DNA from 3 places in the Desertibacillus haloalkaliphilus genome. Region 1 is predicted to be linked to each of the others. Evidence: riboswitches for the same ligand, from Rfam matches in the RefSeq annotation. Region 1 holds a riboswitch; each other region holds the start of a gene.
What was found. Region 1 has a riboswitch for cobalamin ahead of KH400_RS06775 ((2Fe-2S) ferredoxin domain-containing protein). Riboswitches for the same ligand answer to the same signal wherever they lie in the genome.
Positions count from the first base shown of each region.

Region 2: linked by a shared signal. The riboswitch ahead of cobJ (precorrin-3B C(17)-methyltransferase) and the one ahead of KH400_RS06775 ((2Fe-2S) ferredoxin domain-containing protein) in region 1 are both predicted to bind cobalamin.
Region 3: linked by a shared signal. The riboswitch ahead of KH400_RS11210 (ABC transporter substrate-binding protein) and the one ahead of KH400_RS06775 ((2Fe-2S) ferredoxin domain-containing protein) in region 1 are both predicted to bind cobalamin.

Region 1 is NZ_JAHPIV010000005.1:35,627-43,406, forward strand. Features, by position in the region: gene KH400_RS06765 (LLM class flavin-dependent oxidoreductase) at 1-443, shown strand, start outside; partial or broken gene KH400_RS26385 (NAD(P)-dependent oxidoreductase) at 551-680, shown strand; gene KH400_RS06770 (GTP cyclohydrolase II) at 998-1,753, shown strand; cobalamin riboswitch at 1,862-2,055, shown strand; gene KH400_RS06775 ((2Fe-2S) ferredoxin domain-containing protein) at 2,319-2,729, shown strand; gene KH400_RS06780 (hypothetical protein) at 3,986-4,429, shown strand; gene KH400_RS06785 (hypothetical protein) at 5,012-5,461, shown strand; gene KH400_RS06790 (lanthionine synthetase LanC family protein) at 5,601-7,780, shown strand, end outside.
Region 2 is NZ_JAHPIV010000012.1:99,163-106,942, reverse strand. Features, by position in the region: gene KH400_RS14450 (cobalt-precorrin-5B (C(1))-methyltransferase) at 1-489, opposite strand, end outside; gene KH400_RS14445 (precorrin-8X methylmutase) at 492-1,142, opposite strand; gene cobK (precorrin-6A reductase) at 1,148-1,915, opposite strand; gene KH400_RS14435 (sirohydrochlorin chelatase) at 1,934-2,794, opposite strand; gene cobJ (precorrin-3B C(17)-methyltransferase) at 2,817-4,427, opposite strand; cobalamin riboswitch at 4,724-4,910, opposite strand; gene bioB (biotin synthase BioB) at 5,050-6,051, opposite strand; gene KH400_RS14420 (NAD(P)-binding protein) at 6,358-6,975, opposite strand; gene KH400_RS14415 (sirohydrochlorin chelatase) at 6,972-7,780, opposite strand, start outside.
Region 3 is NZ_JAHPIV010000009.1:15,256-23,035, forward strand. Features, by position in the region: gene ccsB (c-type cytochrome biogenesis protein CcsB) at 1-257, shown strand, start outside; gene KH400_RS11195 (response regulator transcription factor) at 573-1,289, shown strand; gene KH400_RS11200 (ATP-binding protein) at 1,289-3,088, shown strand; gene KH400_RS11205 (MogA/MoaB family molybdenum cofactor biosynthesis protein) at 3,272-3,787, opposite strand; cobalamin riboswitch at 3,928-4,112, shown strand; gene KH400_RS11210 (ABC transporter substrate-binding protein) at 4,280-5,284, shown strand; gene KH400_RS11215 (FecCD family ABC transporter permease) at 5,247-6,299, shown strand; gene KH400_RS11220 (heme ABC transporter ATP-binding protein) at 6,322-7,780, shown strand, end outside.

The DNA.
Region 1 (7,780 bases):
GTTTTAAACCGCTCGTTGACTTTTACCGTGAAACCGGAATAAATGCCGGGCATTCCCCAGAAGACTTAAGGGTTGGCGTAACGGGGCATGCCTATATTGCTGAAACAACTCAGCAAGCGAAAAGTGAATTCTTCCCATATTACTCGAACTATTGGTCCTATGTGAATCGTCAACGAGGAATGGGAACGAGATTATCAAAGGACGACTTCGATCAAATGACAGGCCCAGATACCGCATTGTTTGTAGGAAGTACGCAGCAAATTGTGGAGAAAATCTTAAGACAACATGAGGCTTTTGGACATACACGTTTTCTAGCACAGCTGGATATAGGCGGCTTGCCTGTTAGTAAAGTAGCGAAAAGTATTGAATTACTAGCGACAGAAGTTGCACCAATAATAAAAAAAGCAACTAGTAAATCAATAAAAAATGAAACATTGGCATGATTTTAGGTAGGCAATGACAGGATTACTGGTGCATAAAAACCTTACGTCAAATGCAAGATAGGTACCTGGTATTCTGTTTTGTATTGCAGGGCGAATTACATTATGATTCAGTAATCGGTACACCTGATTTTCCAGAGATATTTATACCGACAAGCGAAAGGGCAAGGGCGAAACTTGCAGGAGTTACAAGAAACATCCACTACTATTACATGGACATTTATCATTCCCTCTGCGATAAGCTCCTATGTTGAATGAGAACTACTAAAGCCCCTTTACGTTGTTGTTGCAACGTTACTGGTACATCTAGAGACGACCACTTTTTCGTAGTCGTCTTTCTTATTTGTCCCGGTTTGTATACAAAAAAACATCCAATTGTATTTTCGCCCCACTTTTTTTCAAGTGAGGATATTACAGTTATAACGGGATAAATGATCAATTGCCCTAAACTAGGTTTGAGCAAAAGAGCATTACTAATTCAGAAACCCATAACCACTAATTTCCCTATATGGAAATATTACCTTAACGACAAAATAATAAAAAAGGATAGGATACTGATGACACAAACAAAATTCGAGTCAAGGATTCTTTCAATACTTGAAGATAAAATTCAACTAATTAAAACAAAGGAAGGTGCCATCTATTTAGTTGGACCTATAAAACTTCCGGTTAATTTGGATGGAGAGACAGTTCAATTCAATTGGTACTGTTGGTTAAATTGTGGTGAGGTAACAGAGGACTTTGACCGTATTATTGATAAATTATCTTCAGCTAATTTATCCGAATTACAGCAATCGAGTGTCTTAACCTATGGTGATTTTAGCTACAGTGATGATGCCATTATTAGAATGCATTCCATCTGTCATACAGGAGATATTTTCGGAAGTAAAAGGTGTGATTGTGGGTATCAATTAAAACAATCAATGAAAAATATTATTGAACATGGTACAGGTGCTTTATTTTATTTAGCTAATCATGAAGGACGAGGAATTGGTCTATTTAGCAAAGCAATGGCTTACATTCTCCAAGAGAATAACTACGATACAGTTGAGGCAAATGAAGCGCTTGGCTTTGTTGATGATTCTAGAAATTATAGTGATGCGATTCATGTTTTAAAAGCATTAAGAAGTAAGCCTGTTACTTTATTGACCAATAACCCGAAAAAATTAGAGGCTTTAAAGAATGCTGGTTTACCGGTATCAGGAAGAGAGTCGTTATGGGGAGATCGATCAGAGTTTAATGAAAAATATCTAGAAACAAAAGTAATTCGTTCGGGTCACATTGGAGAAGAGGAGACATGTTGTAATGACTAGTCATGAATTCTACTTGTGGAATAGGGGAAGTTTAAATAGATTGAATTTCCTTTGTTTATAAGTTATTGTAGTAATTGTCTAAATATTATTTCTTTGGTCATAATTTAATATTTAATAGGAAGTTTAGGTGTTATATAGACTTAATAGGGAATCTGGTGAAAGTCCAGAACTGTCCCCGCAACTGTAAGTGTGGATGAAATGAGAATGACCACTGTATAAGGAACTGAAGAGGTGCTTATACGGGAAGGCTCAGAGTAAAGGGAAGCACAAGTCAGGAGACCTGCCTCAATTTCCAAAAGTTTTTTATTTCTTCGGGGGGTGAGAAGTTTAAACGGCAGGACTGACTTTCATAAAGGTCTTAATGACAAATATGCCGTTTATGCTCTTTCTCTAGTGTGAGGAAGGGCTTTTTATTTTGTTCATAACCTGGGCTGCTCAACAGGCGGCTATGAAGGGACATTAGGTATTTAACAAATGATTTGCTACCACTACGAAAAAACTGATTAGAGAAAATTAGGGATTTGAAAAGATATGCGAAAAAAATATTTAGGAGTTGGGGAATAGAATGGCTACATGGGATTTAACAGAAACTAAACATCATATTTTACTATGTAACGGAAGCAGTTGTAACAAAGCTGGAGCAGAAGAGTTAACACAGGCAGTTAGAGCAGAGATTATGGCAAGAGGATTAGATCATGAGATTCATACAACTAGAACACGCTGTAATGGACGTTGCCAAGATAAATGTGTATTAGTTGTGTACCCATCAGGTAGATGGTATAAGGATCTGAAACCAGAAGATGCTTCTCATTTAATTTCATCTTTATCTAATGATAATGAGAAGTTATCAAATAAAGTTTCTTTCCAATATAATGGCATTGCATTTGAAAGAACGGAGGAAACGGTCATTGGGGAGAAAAAAATTCAGGAAAAGGTAGCTAGAGTAACAAAAGGATTGTCTATGGATAAGCAATAAAACGATCAGGATGAAGAAAAGATGATTCATAGGAAGATTTTAATATCATCAATAGACTACCAATTACTTACAATGCCTGATAGAAGCTCTCAAAGGGGGGAATTCATGGGTTAAATTAGCAATATCAATCTATAATGTAACCCGCTCCTCCGCCCACATCAGAAGTCGCAGTTAATTTAGGACCTCTCTTTTTTAAAACGGCCCAATTTCACAAATTGGGCCGTTTACTTAATGCAATTGGCTATCCTCATACATAAACAGTCATAAAGGGGGATAAATGCCCTTCCTATAGGTATACAACAATATATCGATTTGTACCTCTGAGCCCGCTTGACAAACTATCAGTTCCTTACCTATAGGTAACAATTCATTTACTCTTACGGATTCTCAAGAAAGTCAACCTGTTCTTTACTACATTTGTGAATGATTAAGGAGAGAGCAACGATGTTTATGCCGTATTTCCCTTATAGACAACAAGTTCCTTTATTTGTATCCTATCCTCAATTTCAGGTGGGAGTACAACCAGCGGGTCCTGACACATGTACTGTAATTTGTGAACAAGAGTTACGTCGATGTTTACGTCGAGGATACCGTTTTGATTATTGTTTGAGTGAAAAAGATCGATGTATGGAAAGATGTAATGAACTATATGGTGTTTCGACACCCTTTAGACAGCTATATCAACCTGTACCTCGTCCTCCTCACCCTATTCAGCCTATAGGGGGCTGGAGTTGGAATGGAGGGGAATTAATGGCTTGTGATTGTATGTACGCTGGTCAATGTTATAGTAATGGATCAAAAATTTGTATGGATGGCAGGGTGCACGAGTGTAAAAGTGGTACGTGGGAATCGACAGGGCATAGCTGTTAATATGCAATATCTCCATGGTAAGTGCTTGTAGGAAAGCATGAAGGAGTATACAACAAAGATCGAAAGAACGTTATTGGTCGGAATTTTGCTGGCTATTTGCTGTATAAACTCGACTTTTTTCAACAGTTAGGCTTTTCAGAAGTTAAAACCTTAATGAATCAATAATGTATCAACGATAAATTTGTCTATTGATCACCCCCTTGAGTTAAAGGGGGTTGTTTTTGGTTAAAGTGGCCAATGCCTAAGACTAGAACAAAGACCTTACTTTTAAAATAACAAACCGCAAAATTACTTCTCTCTCTTAACTCACTTGAATGGTCAACTGTACATAGGATAATTTATGTTTTTTGTTAAGTTAACTTATTTAAGTAACAGGAGGTAGAATAATGGATTATGAGAATTTACAAAGATTGATCGCTCAGGCCAAACAAGATGAACGTTTCTTTCAAAGACTATCTCATGACATAATTCATACGATACAAACTCTTGATTATCTCAATGATGAGACGAAACGGCAGCTCATTAACAGCTTATTATATGAAGATCAAAGTGAGTTTGATGCGAGAAGAAGGTGTAGCGTGACTTGTGGTGATGCATCGTGTTTTATCACATGTGGAACAAGGAGAACTTGCAGAGTAACATGTAGAAGCAGTTGTGGGGGCAATACTTGTTTGGGTTCCTGTGGTGGAGCAACTGCAGGCTTACAAATGACACCACTTGAGCCTCAAATCCCCGAAGTTCAGGCTCCTTTTCTACGAGGTAATGTTCAACCTGGTACTTTACCAATAAAACCATTTCGACCAGGGTATCCTCCACAAACGTATATTTAAACTAAGTGAGGTAGGTGAATAGCGTGGATTTAGAAAGATTACATCAACTAATTAATCATGCAAAGAAAGACAAAGTTTTTTTTCGCCAGTTGCAAAACGACTTAATTAAAACAATACAAAACGTCGATTATCTTGATTCTCATACGAAGAATGACATGATTGATTACATTCAAGGTCAAAAAGATGGAGAGACATCAAATCGTGTAATTGCTCACCCTAAATGTTCCGGTTGGACCTGTAATGCTATTACGTGCGGGCGGCGATCGTGTAATCAAACATGTGCGGATTCCTGTGGAACAACATGTTTAAGAATTACATGTGGGAATACTTGCGGTAGGGGATCCTGTGCCCACACTACTTTTGTACAGCCGCAGGTGTTTCGGCCCCACCCGCTACACCCCCGCTTCCTTGGTCCTCAATTGCCCAGCCCACATCAATTTATCCAACCAGGATGGTACTCGCAATGGGGCAATAACTAAGAATGTTTGTAAGTTTGGACTGCCTTGTCCATAGGTTTCAACATAAGCAAAGATATATAAAGGTGTATAAAAAAATATAAAGGTTTATGACGGAGGTTAGAGTATGATTGATGAAACATTAAATAAGCTGATTAACCATGCAAAGAAAGACAAAACGTTTTTTCGAGAATTATCTCATGATCTCGTTGAAACAATTAAAAAGCTGGAGTACCTTGATGATGAAACAAAGCATTCGATGATTCAAAATATAAAGAATGGGGATGTAGATGAGTTTCACGATAATCGAGTTGAGAGAGTATATTGTCAGGAGACTTGTGGTCATGCTTCATGCGGTAAAACGGTAAATTGTTCTCCGAGATCATGTGCGAGAACGACTTGTGGTATAAGTTGTGCTTGGACTTGTGGTGACGGATCTTGTCAAAGAACACGAGTAGGACAAGTTTTACAACCATTACAGCCGTATTCAAACGGATTACAGCCAGGAATGGTTCAACCAGGGTTTGTTCAACCAGGAGTTATGCAACCATATGGATATCCACCTAGAGGTTACTAGGTTACACTGCTTTATGAAGTAAAAGTGTGGAAGAGCATGATTTACTATCATAAAGATTCAATAAAAAGAATAACGATATACAATGAAATGTATAAATGACGGTCTATTGTAAACTGAAAAAGGGTAAGGGGAGGATGTTATGGAGAATCAATTCGTTAAGATTCTTAACGAATATCATCTCAACCCAGAAATCAATTATCCCTGGGCTAATGTCGGAACAACGAATCGAGTGCAAGGCTGGAAACTTCACCTTTCGACGATTGAGTCAGAGGCAGTATCATTGCTTCGTGTAGTGGTCCCATATCTTCGTGAAAAACAGATAAGCTTTAAAATTACTCAAGATGAGGATGTTCTAGGTTTACTAAATGAAGGGGCATTGGGTTCGACACAAGTAGGAAAGTTTATGACAATCTACCCCAATAATGATCATGAGGCAAAAGAAATTGCTGAGAAACTTATTCAACTAACCCCTAGTTTTCACGGTCCAATTATTCGAACTGATTTACGGCTTAGTGATATTGTTTATGCAAGATATGGCTGTTTTAATCCGATTATTTCGCAAAACCGTCTCGGGCTACCGTCACTTTTTATTCAAGCAGCAGATGGTTCCTTACGAGCGGACTCTTATGAAGTTCCATTTGTACCTCCGTCAGATGTTCCTAATCCATTTAAAACATTTCCTCCTTTTGATAAAGAAGCTGATAACACAATAGTGAATGATAACCCTTTCGAAAATAAAAAAATGTTCGGCCCGGGGTATATCATTTTAGACGTAATTCGGGCACATGCCAAAGGCTCAGTGTTACTAGCTTTAGATTTACGTAGCCAAGAAGACGTAGGGTTAAAAGTTATTAAGCAGGGAAGGCAATATTGTTTTAGCGATAAATATGATCGTGACATTCGAACCAGATTAAAATACCAAGAAACCCTCCATAAAAAGTTGTCTGAGGTAGTTCCTATTCCAAAGGTAGATTCATACTTCGAAGTAAAGGGTCATGGTTATCTGCCAATGGAGTATATAGAGGGACAAAATCTTGAACATTTCATTTCTTATTGTTTAGATAATTGTACTTGGAATAGCCTCCGAGTTACGACGCAGATTGAGATGTTAGAACATTTAATCAAAATTATCGATGCTGTGAAAAAACTACACGGTGCCGGCTATGTCCACAGAGACTTAACGGGAACAAATATATGGATAGGGAGCAACAAGCAAGTGTATTTAATTGACCTAGAATTAGCACACGCTATCGATGATGAGTCTCCTCCTTTTAACTTAGGGACATTAGGTTTTATGTCGCCTGAGCAAAATAACCGGGAACAGCCAACAATTCAAGACGATATTTATTCTTTAGGCTGTGTCATGCTTTTGTTTTTTACTGGCTTTGATCCACTTCGCATTCAAAATATAAATAAAGACCAACTCTCACTCCGGTTAGGTCATTTATTACACACGATCCCTTCAGAGTTAATAGAAACAATCGTAGAATGTATAGACGAGGATCCAAACAAAAGACCTTTATTAACAAAGGTAGAAGATACCGTACAAAGATATATGAATGATTTTAAAAATGACAAAACAACACCTCGCAATTTACCACCAATCTCATCAAATGATTATACTCACGATTTACATTCACTTATTCATAAAGCACAAAAAGGTTTGTTACATGATGTGATCACAGATCCAAACACTCAGCTATGGATGTCAGCTCCACATGACGAAACGAATGAACAATCACATGATATTGAACTACTTTTTGATACTAATAAAGGTGTAGCTGGAGTTATTTATTTACTTAGCCGTCTTTCTCGATTTGGATATGGCACAAAAGATGTTCAAGAACGAGTCGTCAATGCTGTTCGTTGGTTGGTTAGTAATGAAATAACCCCAGACCAGTTGCCGGGGTTACATTTTGGGCATGCGGGTTATGCTGTAGCTGTTGCTGAGGCAATCGCTGGCGGTATGATTCAGAGAAATGACCAGATTGACGAGTATATGGTAAAGGCTTTGAGAGGTAAGCTCGATTGGCCTGATATCACACATGGTGCAGCAGGCCAAGGAATTGCGGCCCTTTATTGTTCGGATCGGCTGAATGATGAAGTGTTCTCAGCCTATGCCCACGAATGCGTAGCCTATTTAATAAAAAATCAGAAAGAGGATGGCTCCTGGGAAATGCCAGAAGGTGTCGATGGGATGAGCGGGGAGACATTGACCGGATTTGCGCACGGAGTAGCAGGAATAGTCTATTTCCTGGCAGAATATGATCGGCGTTATCAACATGCTAATGCAAAAAAGGCGTGGCAAGTAGGAGCAGG
Region 2 (7,780 bases), on a different contig from region 1:
CTTTTCAGCAATTTCTTCCCCATCAGGAACGGATATCGTAATTTGGATCCCTTTTTGGGTTTCCGACTCGGCTAAAACCGACTCGGCGGCCTCACGAATCATTTTGCGCGGAACCGGGTTAATCGCCGCTTCGCCAACTGGAACGGGTAAACCTGGTTTTGTTACTCGACCAACCCCAACGCCTCCATCAATCGTTATTCCTGGCTCACCTCTCCAAGTAACACTTGCCACAATTTTTGCTTGATGAGTTGCATCTGGGTCGTCTCCCGCATCTTTGATCACCGACGCTTCAGCTCTCTCTGTAGAAAAGGTTACCTTTTCCATCTGAAAAGGAATCACTTCACCAATTGGAAGTGGAATTTTCACTTCCTTTACCTCCTGTTGCAACATTAACGAGAGCAAAGCCGCTTTTGTCGCAGCGGTCGCATTGGCTCCAGTGGTATAGCCGCGTTTCATGTCTTTCGGGTCTTTTTGTTGCTTCTTTTTCATTGTTATCCCTGCTTTTCTGCAATCAGTGAAAGAGCGTTAACAGCAGCAACCGTAACTGGACTTCCCCCTTTTCGACCTACATTCGTAATGAATGGAATATCCAGTTTCGCTAATTCTTCCTTCGATTCCGCTGCGGAAACAAACCCGACAGGCATCCCAACAACAAGTCCTGGGCGCGCTTCACCACTTTTTACTAAGCGAATCAATTCCAACAGTGCCGTTGGTGCGTTACCTATTGCAAAAATCCCACCATCTGCTTCTTTGATTGCTTTTCGAGTCGCTATAATTGCTCTCGTTGTATTTAATCGTTTTGCTTCCTCGATGACATCTGGATCTGAGATGTAGACGTGGACACTTCCACCAAATTTCTCAAGTCGCGGTTTACTAATACCTACTTGAACCATTTGCACGTCTGCTACTACCTTCTTCCCAGATCGAATCGCTTGAACGCCGGCACGGACTGCATCCGGGTGAAATGCGACACTTCTGCCTAGATCGAAATCGGCTGATGCATGAATGATCCGTTGGACAACTGGATATTGCTCTTGCGTAAATGAATGCTTTCCGATCTCTTCAGTAATCATCTCAAAACTTTTTCCTTCAATCTCTTGAGGCTGTACTGTTAACGGTTTAAATTCAGTTGAAAAATCCATTTCAATCACACCTTTTTTATTTTTTTAATCTGTTCTACTACTTGGGGAATGTCTGAATACACATTTCCATAACCGATCCTAGGGCGTTGGATCATCACAATCGGGATTCCTAATTCACGTGCCGCTTCAACTTTTTCATCCACCGACCCGACTTTCCCACTTTCTTTTGTGATCATTAACGTAACTCCATATTGCCTGTAGAGAGCTTTATTTAATTCTTTGGAAAATGGTCCTTGAATCGCAATGATGTTTTTTTGTTCAATCCCTAATTGTTCACATAGTTCGAGATTATCTTTGCGAGGTAACATCCGCGCAAGAAACCTCACACCTTCTAAGCCAACCAATTTTTGCGCAAATGTTGGAAGCGTCTTACTTCCAGTTGTTAACATCACTACCCCTTGATGGTTGCTGGCAACATCAGCCGCCTCCTCATATGACGCTACCTTAGTGACAATCGCATCATAGCTCGTTATTTCTTTTCGTTCATAACGAATGTAAGGAGTATCGGAGCGTTCTGCAGCTTCAATCGCATTTCGAGAAGCCTCCTCAGCAAAAGGATGGCTCGCATCAACAATAAGAGTAATCTGATGTTCCTTAATGAAATCAACCATGTCAATAGCTGCCAGCCGTCCAACCCGAACCGGTAACCTAGCCTCTGTTAATGATTTCGCTGCATTTTCTGTCACGACTGATGTGATCAGCTGGTACCCTTGTTTGTCGATCTCAATCGCTAATTCTCTAGCATCACTTGTCCCTGCTATGACTAAAATCATTTGTTGCTCCTTCCTTTGTCACTTGAGTACATGGTGGTGATCGTGGTCGTGGTCGTGATGATGATGGTGAACATCCATATGTGCTAATGCATGTAAACGATACTCGCACATGTCACAATTTAATTTTGCGCTTCCACCTAGTGCTTCTACTGCTCGGTCAATAAAAATCGTTTTAAGTGCGGGATGAAAGCCGAGGTAATCTGTCATCTTGAACACAACATCATCATATTCCGATGTAAAGTTTGCAAGCTTGTCTTCCATACGATCCATCAAAATTCCCGTAAAGAAGAAGTAAGGGACGATGTAAATCGTTTTAGCGCCAAGCTTCAGACAACGTTGCACCCCTTCTTCAACCGTCGGTGTCGTTACACCAATAAAAGAGAGCTCAACATTTGTCATTTGTAATCGCTCAGATAATAACCTTGAGATTTTATACAACTGACTGTTGGCATCCGCATCACTACTTCCTCGTCCAACGAGCAAGATCGATACTTCCTCGTTGCTACTTTCACTCGAAAATCCACAGTCGGACAACCGTGACTCTAAAATATCAAACAGCTTGTCATGGACATCAATTGGCCGACCATAACTAAATTCTACTGCAGGGTATTTTTCTTTTGCATGATCAATTGCATCTGGAATATGTATTTTTGAATGTCCGGCAGCAAAGAACATCATTGGGATTAGAGCAACCTTTGTCGCTCCTCGCTCAATACAACGCTCAATGCCAGTTGCAATAGATGGCTGAGCAAATTCTAAATAGCATGTTTCTACAATCGGGACATCGAGCTCCGGTTTCATTGATTCAACAAATTGAGCAATTTCACTATTTCCTTCGTTCTTCTTACTTCCATGACCGATAAATAAGACAGCGTTCATGCGTAACACATCCCTTTTCTATTTAATCTCCACAAACTTCATCAACAACGACTTGATCCGGTACATCACGGAACTTGAAGCCATTAATCTCTTGAACCCGTTTAAAAAATTTATGAAAACGCTCATTTGGTAAACCGCGCTCACGAAATTGTTCAACAACAGCCACAACGGTTTCAACAATTTGATCTGGTTCTACACCTTCGGCCACGAGCTGTGCGACATGCGCGTTTCTACCTGTACGTTTTGCTCCTAAAAAAAGGTCAAATTTTTGTCTTCGATAAATGATGCCAATGTCATCTGCCGTTGCACCGTAACAGGCCATTCCACATCCATTAATGCCAATGGTCATTGCCTTTGGTACAGACAACCCACCTAGCTTTTCCTGTAATTCCGTTGCATGAGGGATCGCATCACGCTTTTCACCATCACAAAAGTCACATGCTTTCACTTTAACAACATTGCCTATCGGTAATAACAACAGGCCCTCAGTTTTTAACCTTGACGTGATCTCATCTGGCTGATCCGTATGTACCGATATTCGCATTTCATGGTCTGGTGTATACTCAATTGTCCCTGATTCACCAACTATTTCTGCAATCGAAAGCATTTGCTGAGCGCTGATCTTTTTATTTGCAATACCTGGAGACACAGCAAATTCAAAAATCGATTGTTGCCTAAACTCATTTGAAAATTCCGATGACTGTTTATGTTCAGACTCCTTGCAACCTACTTTTGTCATAGCTTCCTCAGCTAAGTCAACGGCTGAAGCTACCTCTGCTTTTGTTTGAGATCCACCTTGGTGCATAGCCCAAGGCTCAGCTTGTTCTTGTAATCGTTGGTGCGGTTTTAATTGCTGTTCCTCGCTATCTAACGTGTATTTGCGTTGATAGCCACGCGGTGTAATCATCTTACCGTCGTACATAAACGTCGAGTTATTACCTATCACAACTGTCGTTAGCATCCCGATATCATGATCAAGCATATGTGCAAGATCAGTGATAACCACGTGTTGACGCTCGCGGTATGCACTTTTCACTAACCCGACCGGTGTATCTGGTGACCGATAGCTTAAGAGGATCTGTTGTGTTTCAACAATTTGACGAGTTCTTCGCCCACTTCTTGGATTGTATAAAGAAATGACAAAGTCCGCTTGAGCTGCAGCTTCTACACGCTTTTTAATTAATTCCCAAGGCGTTAGATGATCACTCAAACTGATCGTACAGGCATCGTGCATCACAGGTGCACCTAATAGCGACGCACAAGAATTAATCGCTGAAATTCCTGGAATAATCTCAACCCTTACGCCTGTTTCTTCCTTCCACCCTTGCTCAATGAGCACTTCATAAATCAAACCAGCCATCCCATAAACACCAGCATCGCCACTCGAGATGACCGCGACACTCCTACCTTGTTCTGCTTGCCTGACCGCCTCCTGAGCACGACTGACTTCTTCTGTCATCCCGGTACGAACAATTTCTTGATCTGTCAATAGTGGACGGATGATATCAATATATGTGTTATAACCGATAACTGCATCACTTTCCAAAATCGCCTCTTTTGCCCGAAACGTCATATGTTCCTCATTCCCAGGCCCAAATCCAATGACTAGTAATTTCCCTAGGTTCATTTCCATACAACTTCCTCCCATCTATAGACTCCAATGACTTGTTGTGACCAAACAGCATGATCACTAAACTTATTAAACATCCCTTTTTACTCAAGTTTATGAATCTCTCGTCTATTCTTCACACTCTACCTCAATGTGAGAGTATACGTACCCTTGTTAACATACTCTCTGCTACATCTAAAACGAAAAAAGCATCTCTAACCATTATTGGAAGGTTAGAGATGCTTGAATGATTGTTTACTAGTTTTTAGTATTCAACTTAGACTCTGCTCTCTAACACTTCCCTATTCCCCGTAGGTCAAACAGTGTTGTTAGAAAAGGCAGGTCTCCTGGCTTATGGTTCTCGCTCTTCTACACCTTCCCATTCGATATGAACAGTGGTTTCGCAGAGAGCAACCAATTACAGTGGCGGGTCCGCGTCGGTTTCTCACCGACTTCCCTATTAGAAGGTTACGAATCGTAACCCTCACCTTTTCCCTTAAATGAAATTGTTAACTATAACAGTATAGCAGGCGAAAAACTTTGTCAATTATTTTCATGAAATTTTCCTAAAAACTACTACTCTTGTCGAAAAATACTATTATTTTTGAATAGGGAGAGAACACTCGTGATTTCAGTCATGTGAGGTTCAAAGCGCACATTCTTCAATCTCAAAACCAAGATCCTCAATGATGTGATGATCATCCTCTACTAACTGACCCTCAGTCGTTAAATAATCACCTACAAAAATTGAATTAGCAGCATAGAGAGCTAAGGGCTGTAAGGTACGTAAATTCACTTCACGACCACCAGATACACGAATTTCTTTGGTTGGATTTATAAAGCGCATTAAAGCTAATACTTTCAACGATTTCATTGGATGTGTGCGACCGTAATTTTCAAGGGGCGTGCCTTGAATCGCATGAAGGAAGTTAACTGGAATGGAATCAGCATCAAGCTTTCGTAAGGCAAGCGCTGTTTCAACAATTTGTTCGTCCGTTTCTCCCATGCCAATAATACACCCAGAACAGGGTGACATTCCTGCATGCTTCACAGATTCGACAGTGTTTACACGATCTTCGTACGTATGAGTTGAGGTGATGTTTTCATGATTATCTTCATGGGTATTAAGGTTATGGTTATAACGATGAACCCCCGCTTCCTTTAACTTTTCTGCTTTTTCATCACTCAATAGACCTAAACAAGCGCAAATTTTTAATGGCATCGTTTCTCTAATTTCCTCGACAGCTTCTACAACTTGATTTAACTCTTGATCCGTCGGTCCACGTCCACTTGCCACAATGCAATACGTTCCTGCTTTTCGATTCATCGCTTCCTTCGCACCGGCTACGAGCGTTTCTTTATCAAGAAAGGAATACTTATCCACCGGTGCATCCGAAACAATGGATTGCGAGCAATATCCGCAATCTTCCGGACATAAACCACTTTTAGCATTAATAATCATATTTAGCTTTACTTTTTTCCCGAAGTAGTGTTTTCGCACCCGAAAAGCAGCTTGCAATAATGGTAATACTTGCTCATCTGGTGTTTGTAACACTTCAAGTCCTTCTCCAACTGTTAGAGGGACCCCTGTTAATGCTTTGTTAGCGAATTGTTCCCAACGATTTTTCTCATTGACAGTTATCGTCATCTCATACACCCTTTCGTTAACCTTATTTAATTAAAGGTTAACATTAAGGAGTTCAAGTTGACAAGCATTATTTTCCACTGAGTTCCTCAAAAACTTTGTGAATCCAATCATAAATCAAACCTTCGTAGCTAGCGCACTCCGTACCCTTTTCCATCTTCCTGATTTACTCCTTTCTGCTTCAGTGCATTCTCCCTCATCCTTCAATCAAAGGCGGCGTGAGTAAGCCCACTTCCTGGGCACCTCACCTTTGTTGGCGCACTCCGTACCCTTTACCTAATAAAAAAAGGCCCGAAAAACGGCCTTTTGTCAATTCAACTTTTTCATTAACTTTTCTAACTCCCGCTGGCGATCCGCAGCCTCTAAAAATCGCTTACTAGCTAACTCTTGAAACATTTGCTTACGCTTAGTACGTTCTGGAACATGTTCAATAATATCCTTTCTCGACTTCAATAGAAATTCAAGATACTCTTCATAACGTTCATCATACGTTTTTTCAAGATCTTGGCAAATGTGCTTAGCAAGCATAGGACTAGCTCCTCCTGTGGACACCGATATTGTCAACTCTCCCCTCTTTAACATTGACGGTACATAGAAATTGCTAAGTTCGGGCTGGTCAACAATATTTACTAATTGGTATTGATTAACTGCCTCAAAAACGCTACGGTTCACGTCACGATCATCTGTAGCAGCAATCACCAGAAATGCATCTTTGATATACAAAGCTTTGAAACGATCTTGCACCCACGTCAAACGATGGTTATGGTCATGAATAAGTATTTGCAGTGATTCACTTAAGTAGGGAGAGACAACTGTGACATCGGCTGCTTCTTGTATTAATCGCTTGATTTTTCTCGTCGCAACTGCCCCACCACCAACTACGACAACCAATTTCCCTTTAAGCTTCACCATAAGTGGGTAAGTCATACTCTCGCCTCCATGGTCTTTAGCTGACTAGAACGATCACTTTCATCTGTGATCAAAAAATTGTACCTACCCCCAACAACTTCATTCACCCGCTCAATCAACACATGAATCAATTTTGAATGAAAGCCTAAGTAGTCACACAAAATCACTTGTTTGTTACGTCTTTGAAAGGAATCGATTTTTTCTTCCATCCGTTTCATTAACACACCTGTAAATAATAAATAAGGCAAAACATAGACCGTTTTTGTTGGCAATGTTAGTACACGGTCTAGCCCTTCGTCAAAACTAGGCGACGTGGCAGCGAGATAACACGTTTCCACAAACGTAACAGGATAATGTTCCCAAACAAGACGACTGATTTTTGCAAGGTCACTGTTTGCATCAGGATCACTGCTCCCTCGACCAACAACAAGGAGTGATACGTCTTGACGTTCTTGCATGGTAGGTCTACTCTCCGATTCAAACAGAAATCCTTTCTCTTTCAACCGTTCTCCGATAACGGTTATCACCGTCTCAGTGACCCCAAATGGGCGCCCATAACGAAACGTAATATCAGGATAGATTGTTTGTGCACGCATAATTTCTCTTGGTATATCCACTTTTGCGTGACCAGCTGTCAAAAGCAGGACGGGAATAATAGCGATGCTCGTAGCCCCTCGTTTTACACAAGCATCAATTCCAGAAGCGATTGTCGGCTCTGTTAATTCAATAAAACAAAGCTCTTGAATCGTAATATCAACGCTTGCCATCGCTTCACTTACAAAGGAGCGAAGTTGCTCATTCCCTTGCTCTACTCTACTTCCAT
Region 3 (7,780 bases), on a different contig from region 1:
CGGTCTTTACATTAGGAGGCCTTATCTTTGCGATGATCTGGGCACAGATTGCTTGGACAAGGTTCTGGGGATGGGATCCGAAAGAAGTATGGGCATTAATTACATTCCTGTTCTATGCCGCATACTTACATTTACGTTTGTCAAAAGGCTGGCATGGAGAAAAATCAGCGTGGTTATGTGTGATCGGGTTTGCGATTATCATGTTTAATCTAGTATTTGTTAACCTTGTCATCGCCGGTTTACATTCATATGCCTAATGAGAAGAGGCTCTCCTATGAGTAGCTGATCACCTCATTTGGGTACAATAGATAAACCTTTACATTCAGTTTTATCTATTGTGCCTGGGGTGACTGTTGCTTGGCTTTGGGGCTGCCTCTTTTTGTTGTTTATTAACGTTCATAGAACATGGTACAATAATAGATGTACATGCTCGAAATTTGGCTATCGGTGAGGTGCGTAAAGGGGGCGTAACCTTATATTGGCTGGGTGTATTTGAGAGCAGGGGGCTTTTCTTAAACGCTCGTTGTTTGAGAAATCGCAAATGAATCAACTATTAAATGGGGGATTAAAACATGGACATTGAAGCTAAAATTTTGATCGTAGATGATGAGGAGCGTATTCGTCGTTTATTAAGAATGTACCTTGAACGTGAGAATTATATTGTAGAAGATGCCGAGAATGGTGAGATGGCCCTAGAGATGGCTTTAGAAAAAGACTACGATTTAATTTTATTAGATATTATGATGCCAGGTATGGATGGTGTAGAGGTTTGTCAGGAACTAAGAAAAACGAAGGCAACACCGATCATTATGTTAACAGCCAAAGGTGAAGAAGCGAACCGTGTGCAAGGATTTGAAGTTGGAACTGATGATTACATCGTTAAACCATTCAGTCCAAGAGAAGTCGTTCTACGTGTTAAAGCATTATTAAGACGATCATCTTCAACTAAATTCCTGCAAACGGATACGGGCACTAAGGACGTTCTTGTCTTTTCACACTTAACAATTGATAATGATGCACACCGCGTTACAGTTAATGATTCAGAAATAAACTTAACACCAAAAGAATATGAGTTGCTGCTATATTTAGCGCAATCTCCAGATAAAGTTTTCTCAAGAGAACAATTGCTAAAAGATGTTTGGAACTATGACTTTTTTGGGGATTTACGAACAGTTGATACCCATATCAAGCGTTTACGAGAAAAGCTAAATAAAGTCTCAACGGAGGCAGCGAACATGATATCTACCGTGTGGGGAGTTGGCTATAAATTCGAGGTAGCGAAAGAATAATGCTTTGGCGTAGTGTAGTCGGTAAGTTGTGGTTGACAATCTTACTGCTTGTTTCCGTAGTACTGACAATTTTAATGGTCATGTTGTTACAGTTTTTTGAGCGATCGCATATTCAAGATGCTGAATCACAATTGACAAACCAAGCCAATCTAATAGCGACCATTATGGAAGAGTATGCAGATCGCCAGACAGCTCTTTCAACAATTGGGAAAATTGCAGACTCTTACCATACAAAGGTTTTAATTATTGAGGAAAATGAGGAAGATTGGTATTCTCAAAATGAGGTAGGTCTTGTCAATTTACCAGTATCTATTTACCGAGAAGATCCTGTTTTATCGAATGTGTTTGAGGGTGAATCAGTCGTTGTCAGTCAAGGTGATTTTCCTTTTTATGTTGACGGTGAAGAAATACATAACGAAATTATGATCGTTGGAGTTCCACTTACCGTTACCGATGATCATGAAGGGGCCGTGTTTCTCTATCAATCACTAGATGTCATTGCGCAAACGACTGATGAAACGAAGCGAATTGTCTACCTGTCAGCCGCCATTGCGATTGTAATGACGACAGTTTTTGCTTTTTTCTTGTCTTCAAGAATTACCGCTCCGCTAAGAAAAATGCGTCAAGTATCATTTGAAGTGGCAAGAGGGAAATTTGATACGAAGGTGCCAATCTTAACGAATGATGAAATTGGACAACTTGCGATTGCTTTTAATCGCATGGGGCGTGAATTAAATCGGAATTTAGCTGCCCTTAATCAAGAAAAAGAACAATTGTCACGAATCCTGAGCAGTATGGCAGATGGGGTTATTACACTCGATCGTAAGGGTGAAGTTGTTGTGACTAACCCACCAGCAGAGCGATTAATGCAAGCATGGTTTTATGAGCAAGGGTTAAATGGTGAAGCCGCAGCAGATTTACCTAAAGACATTAAGAAATTATTTCAACAAGTTGTCGCGATCGAAAAAGAGCAAATGACAGAAATTGATCTTCAAGGACGAAGTTGGGCGGTGTTAATGACACCTTTATATGACAAGTCATTTGTCCGCGGAGCAGTTGCCGTCATTCGTGATGTGACTGAAGAGCGCCGTCATGATAAATTACGTAAAGACTTTATTGCAAATGTTTCTCATGAGCTGCGAACGCCGATTTCGATGTTACAAGGGTACAGTGAGGCTATTATTGATGATATCGCTGGTTCTGATGAAGAAAAGAAAGAACTGGCGCAGATTATATATGATGAGTCGCTAAGAATGGGGCGTCTTGTTAATGAATTGCTTGATATCGCACGGATGGAAGCTGGACATATCCAGTTAAATCGTGAAGAAGTGAACGTCACAGATTTTTCTAGTCGGATTATGCGAAAGTTTCAAGGGCTTGCTAATGAACAACAAATACGTTTAGAAATGGATGTAAAGACCGATCATGACATATTATGGTTTGATCCTGATCGGATTGAACAGGTGTTAACAAACCTTATTCATAATGCAATTCGACACACGGGTGAAGATGACCGGGTGAAATTAGTTGTCACATCGTTAGATGAGGGAATAAAAGTTGATGTGCAAGATACAGGGTCAGGGATCCCGGAAGAAGATTTACCTTATGTGTTTGAACGTTTTTATAAAGCAGATAAAGCAAGAACACGTGGACGTTCGGGGACAGGCTTGGGATTAGCGATTGCCAAAAACATTGTAGAAGCTCACGGTGGACAAATATCTGTACACAGCAAAATAAATGAAGGTACGACATTTACCTTTTATCTTCCACACCGAAACGAGGAAACAGACGAAATGTAACGAATAATTTTGTTTCATACGTAACAAAAAAAAGGGATAATTCCAAATGTGACTGCGCCCCTTTGAGAAAGAATAGAAACTTTATCTATTGTTCCTAAGGTCGCGGTTGAATGGGGTCCCCTTTTTTACCGATTTGTTTAAATAATCGTTATCTGTGTAACGAAAGGCCGGCGTTAATGGATATTAACGCCGGTCTTTGTTTACTTCTCGTAGTACATGGGTAAGTTCAGGCAAGATTAATCGGTTCATAGCTAGGGACACAGCGCCACTCGAACCAGGCATTGAAAAAATGGCTGTATGTTTGCAGATGCCGGCAATTGCCCGACTTAAAATCGCTGCAGATCCAATATCTTCAGCGTAACTTAAATAACGAAACAGCTCACCAAATCCTGGAATCTCCTTATCTAATGAGTCACGAACCGCTTCATATGTCGTATCTCGAAAAGAAATTCCTGTGCCACCGTTTAAGAGCACAGCGTCAACATCATTCCGTTCAGAAGCCCTGTGTAGTAGCGATCGAATATCATCGTATTCATCCTTTACAATTTGATATTCACTTACTTCATTATTGCGATCTTCAAGCAATTTCATGATTAGTTTACCACTTTTATCGGTTTCTTTTGTTCGTGTGTCTGATACTGTAATGATCATACATTTCACTGAGCTTGCTGCTTGCTTTTTATGTTCCTCGACAGACATATTATCACTCCCTTTATAAGCGATTATTATTGCCCTCATTATACCAGATGGTTCGACAAAGGTGTCTACCGTTTCACAATTTTCTAGCAAACTACTGTTAAACAGTGACAAAAGAATGTATAATGAAACAATCAAAACAACTGAATTTATATATTTAAGGTCATTCAATATTCATGAATGTTAAAAGGGAAGTTGGTGAAAATCCAACACGGTCCCGCCACTGTAAGCGCCAGAACTGTTTACATGCCACTGTCCAACTTGGATGGGAAGGAGAATGGTTTGTTAATGCGTAAGTCAGGAGACCTGCCTTAAAGATGTGTGAATCCTTCGAGGAAAAGGTGAAACAGTTTATAGTGTTGATGGTTGTTCAACGATTATCAACCTAACTTTACTGTTTTAAGGTTCCCAAGGAGGGAGCCTTTTCTTTTTTTCATAGGTTGATACGTTCAGTTGAATGTTAGTCACCAAAGAATTGAAAAGGAGAGGAAACGTATGAAGAAATGGTATTTGCAATTGATTGTAGCAGTATTGGCTGCTGTCATGATGACAGCATGTGGAGATGGTCAAACGGATGATACCTCAGTAAATGAAGAACAACCTCAAGAACAGGCAGATCAATCAGAGGGAAGTGAAGAAGTGACTGGTGCTGAGTTCCCAGTAACAGTGACAGATGCACTTGATAATGAAGTAACATTTGAAGAAAAGCCCGAACGTATTGTTACGCTTATTCCAAGTAATACCGAAATTGCGTTTGCACTAGGGTTAGAAGACAATATTGTAGGTGTAACTGAATGGTGTAATTTTCCGGTAGAGGCACAAGAAAAAGAAGTCATCGGAGATATGAATTTTAATGTAGAAAAAGTGTTGGCCGTACAGCCTGACCTTGTATTAGGACATGCATCAAATGCGGACTCCTTAAGTGAAGGATTCAGACAGTTGGAAAACGCTGGGGTTGATGTTCTTATTGTCAATAATGCAAATTCAATTCAAGAAGTCTATGAATCGATAGAAATGATCAGCCAGGCAACTGGGACAATGACAGAAGCTGATCAGATCATCACTGAGATGCAAGAAACGATTGAAAATATCCAAGAAACAGCAGCTGCTAATGTCAGGGATGAAGACCGAGTGAAGGTATGGGTCGAAGTAGCTCCAGCACCTGAGATTTTTACAACAGGCAAAGGGACATTTATGCATGAAATGCTAGAGATTATTCAAGCTACAAATGCCGCTGAGGAAAGTGAAGGGTGGACCCAATATACTGAGGAGGAAGCTGTATCATTAAACCCAGATGTAATCATTACGACGTATGGGTTTTATATCGATAATCCGAAAGAACAGATCATGAGTAGACCTGCATGGAGTGACGTCGAAGCAGTTAAAACTGAGCGTGTGTATGATGTTGATTCGGATCAAGTTACTCGTTCGGGTCCACGTCTTGCAAAAGGGGTCGAGGAACTTGCAAAGCTCATCTATCCAGAAGTTTTTTCACAATAATATATTAGTAGCGTACCTAGTTGCCATTTTATTTTTATGTTTTTCAATTTTTGTAGGGATATCGATTGGAACGTTATCGATTCCCTTTTCCACCATTTTGACGATTTTTGGATCTGAAGTTTTACAATTACCGATTCAAACGGCAGTGGAGCCGATGCTTACAAACATTGTCATCGACATACGTGCACCGCGTGTATTGCTAGCTTTATTTGTAGGTGCCTCATTAGCGGTAGCTGGCGCTGCTTTTCAAGGTTTTTTGAAAAATCCACTAGCGGATCCCTATACGTTAGGTGTGTCATCGGGTGCGGCTGTAGGGGCTGTATTCGTATTTTTTTTAGGAATATCTCTTCCTATATTAGGTGCATTCACGTTACCTGTTGTTAGTATTGTTTCAGGCTTTGTGACATTATTTCTTGTGATTTTCTTTGCGCGCTTAGTGCAAAGATCCATGTCAGCTGAGACGATTATTCTAGCAGGTATTATCTTTAGTTCATTTCTAGGGTCATTGATCTCATTAATGGTCGCAATGACAGGAGAAGAGTTGCGGCAAATTATTAGTTGGCTCATGGGAAGTGTGGCCATGAGGGGATGGAATTACGTTTACCTCATTATTCCATTCTTTCTTTTAGGGACGTTGCTTTTACTAGCCAATAGCCGTGAATTAAATGCATTAGCATTTGGTGAAGAAACAGCAAAGCACCTTGGTGTCAATGTTCAAGTACGAAAAATGATGATTTTATTAGGGGCCTCGTTATTAACCGGCTCAGCAGTAGCTGTATCCGGGACGATCGGCTTTGTTGGCTTAGTGATCCCTCATTTAACTAGATTACTTTGGGGTAGTGACCATCGTCACCTCTTACCTCTGTCGATGCTCGTTGGTGGCGGATTTTTAATCCTAACAGACCTCGCCGCTCGGACCATTCTTTCACCGACAGAATTACCGATTGGTGTGATTACAGCTTTAATTGGGGGGCCTGTCTTTGCCATGATCCTTGTACGGCAGCGTCGAAAATAAAGAGTTACGGAGTGAAGACTTAATGCTACAAGTAAAAAACGTTTCAGGTGGTTATGGAAGTGATCAGGTGATAAAGGATGTTTCTTTTTCGGTAAAAGAAGGGGAAATTTTTGGTATTCTTGGTCCTAATGGAAGCGGGAAAACAACCTTGTTGAAAATGATTAGTGGCTCCTTACCGATTCAATCAGGTGAAATTTTATATGATCATACACCTTTACAAGCATTTACTTCCAAAGAATTAGCCCGCAACATTGCCGTATTACCGCAAAATTCGGATACCTCATTTACATATTCAGTTAAGGATATTGTTGCTCTAGGAAGGTATCCGCATCAAAAGGGAATTTTTCATTTTAAAAGCGATGAAGATGAACAAGTGATAGAAGAAGCGATGTCTCAAACGGGTGTATACGGCTTTAAAGATAAACCCTTGCAATCCCTCAGTGGAGGGGAACGACAACGAGTATTACTTGCTCGAGCGCTTGCACAAGAACCTCGGGTACTGTTGCTTGATGAACCAACGAACCATCTTGATATCTCTTACCAGATGAGTTTGCTCGATACGTTGAAACAGTGGTCAAAACGTGACGAGTTAACCGTTGTTGCGATTTTGCATGATTTAAATATGGCAAGCATGTATTGTGATCGATTGCTTCTGTTACAGGATGGGCAAATGGAGCACCTTGAACGCCCGACACATGTGATGAATGAGAAACAACTAGAGCGAGTCTATGAGACACCGATTTGTCGCAAAGAACATCCTTCAGTACCGAGCCCATTGATTACGTTGTTGCCAAATGAACAAAGGCAAACTGAACGCTCGCTCATTAGCCGATTTGTTATCGAGCAATCGGATGAGATGATTAAAATTGAGAGCCCGGTCTATTTAAAGACATTATCGTCTGCGGTTATCGGTGCAGGTTTTAGCTGGGATCATATATTTATAAACCGCCATGTACGAAAAGATTATGATGCTGATGATGCGAAAGAAGAGTTTATTGATTATTTGAGTAAACATAACATTGATCATGCCGATACTGTCGCAATGATGACCGCAGCCATTCTAGAAGATGCCTCGTTTGAACAAGCTGATGGAGAGGATTTTTCGATGATGGTCATGGTTACTGCCGGCGTTGGTAATGCTGTGGATGCATCAAAAGCCTATTTGCAGGAGTGCAAAGCTCCTGTAGGGACAATTAATATTTGGGTATTTATTGAAGGAGAATTAACAGATGCGGCTTACGTTCAGGCGATGATGACAGCAACCGAAGCGAAGACAAAAGCCTTGCTTGATGAAGAAGTTATTGATCCGTATACAAACACAATAGCGACTGGGACATCGACAGATAGCTTGTTAATTGCAGCAACGCAAACTGGAGTGCCTCTCCCTTATGCAGGAACGATTACGCCTCTTGGCAAGTTACTGGCAAAAACAGTTTATGAAGCAACGGTCAAGGCCGTGCAACGAAATAAGGTGCGCAGAG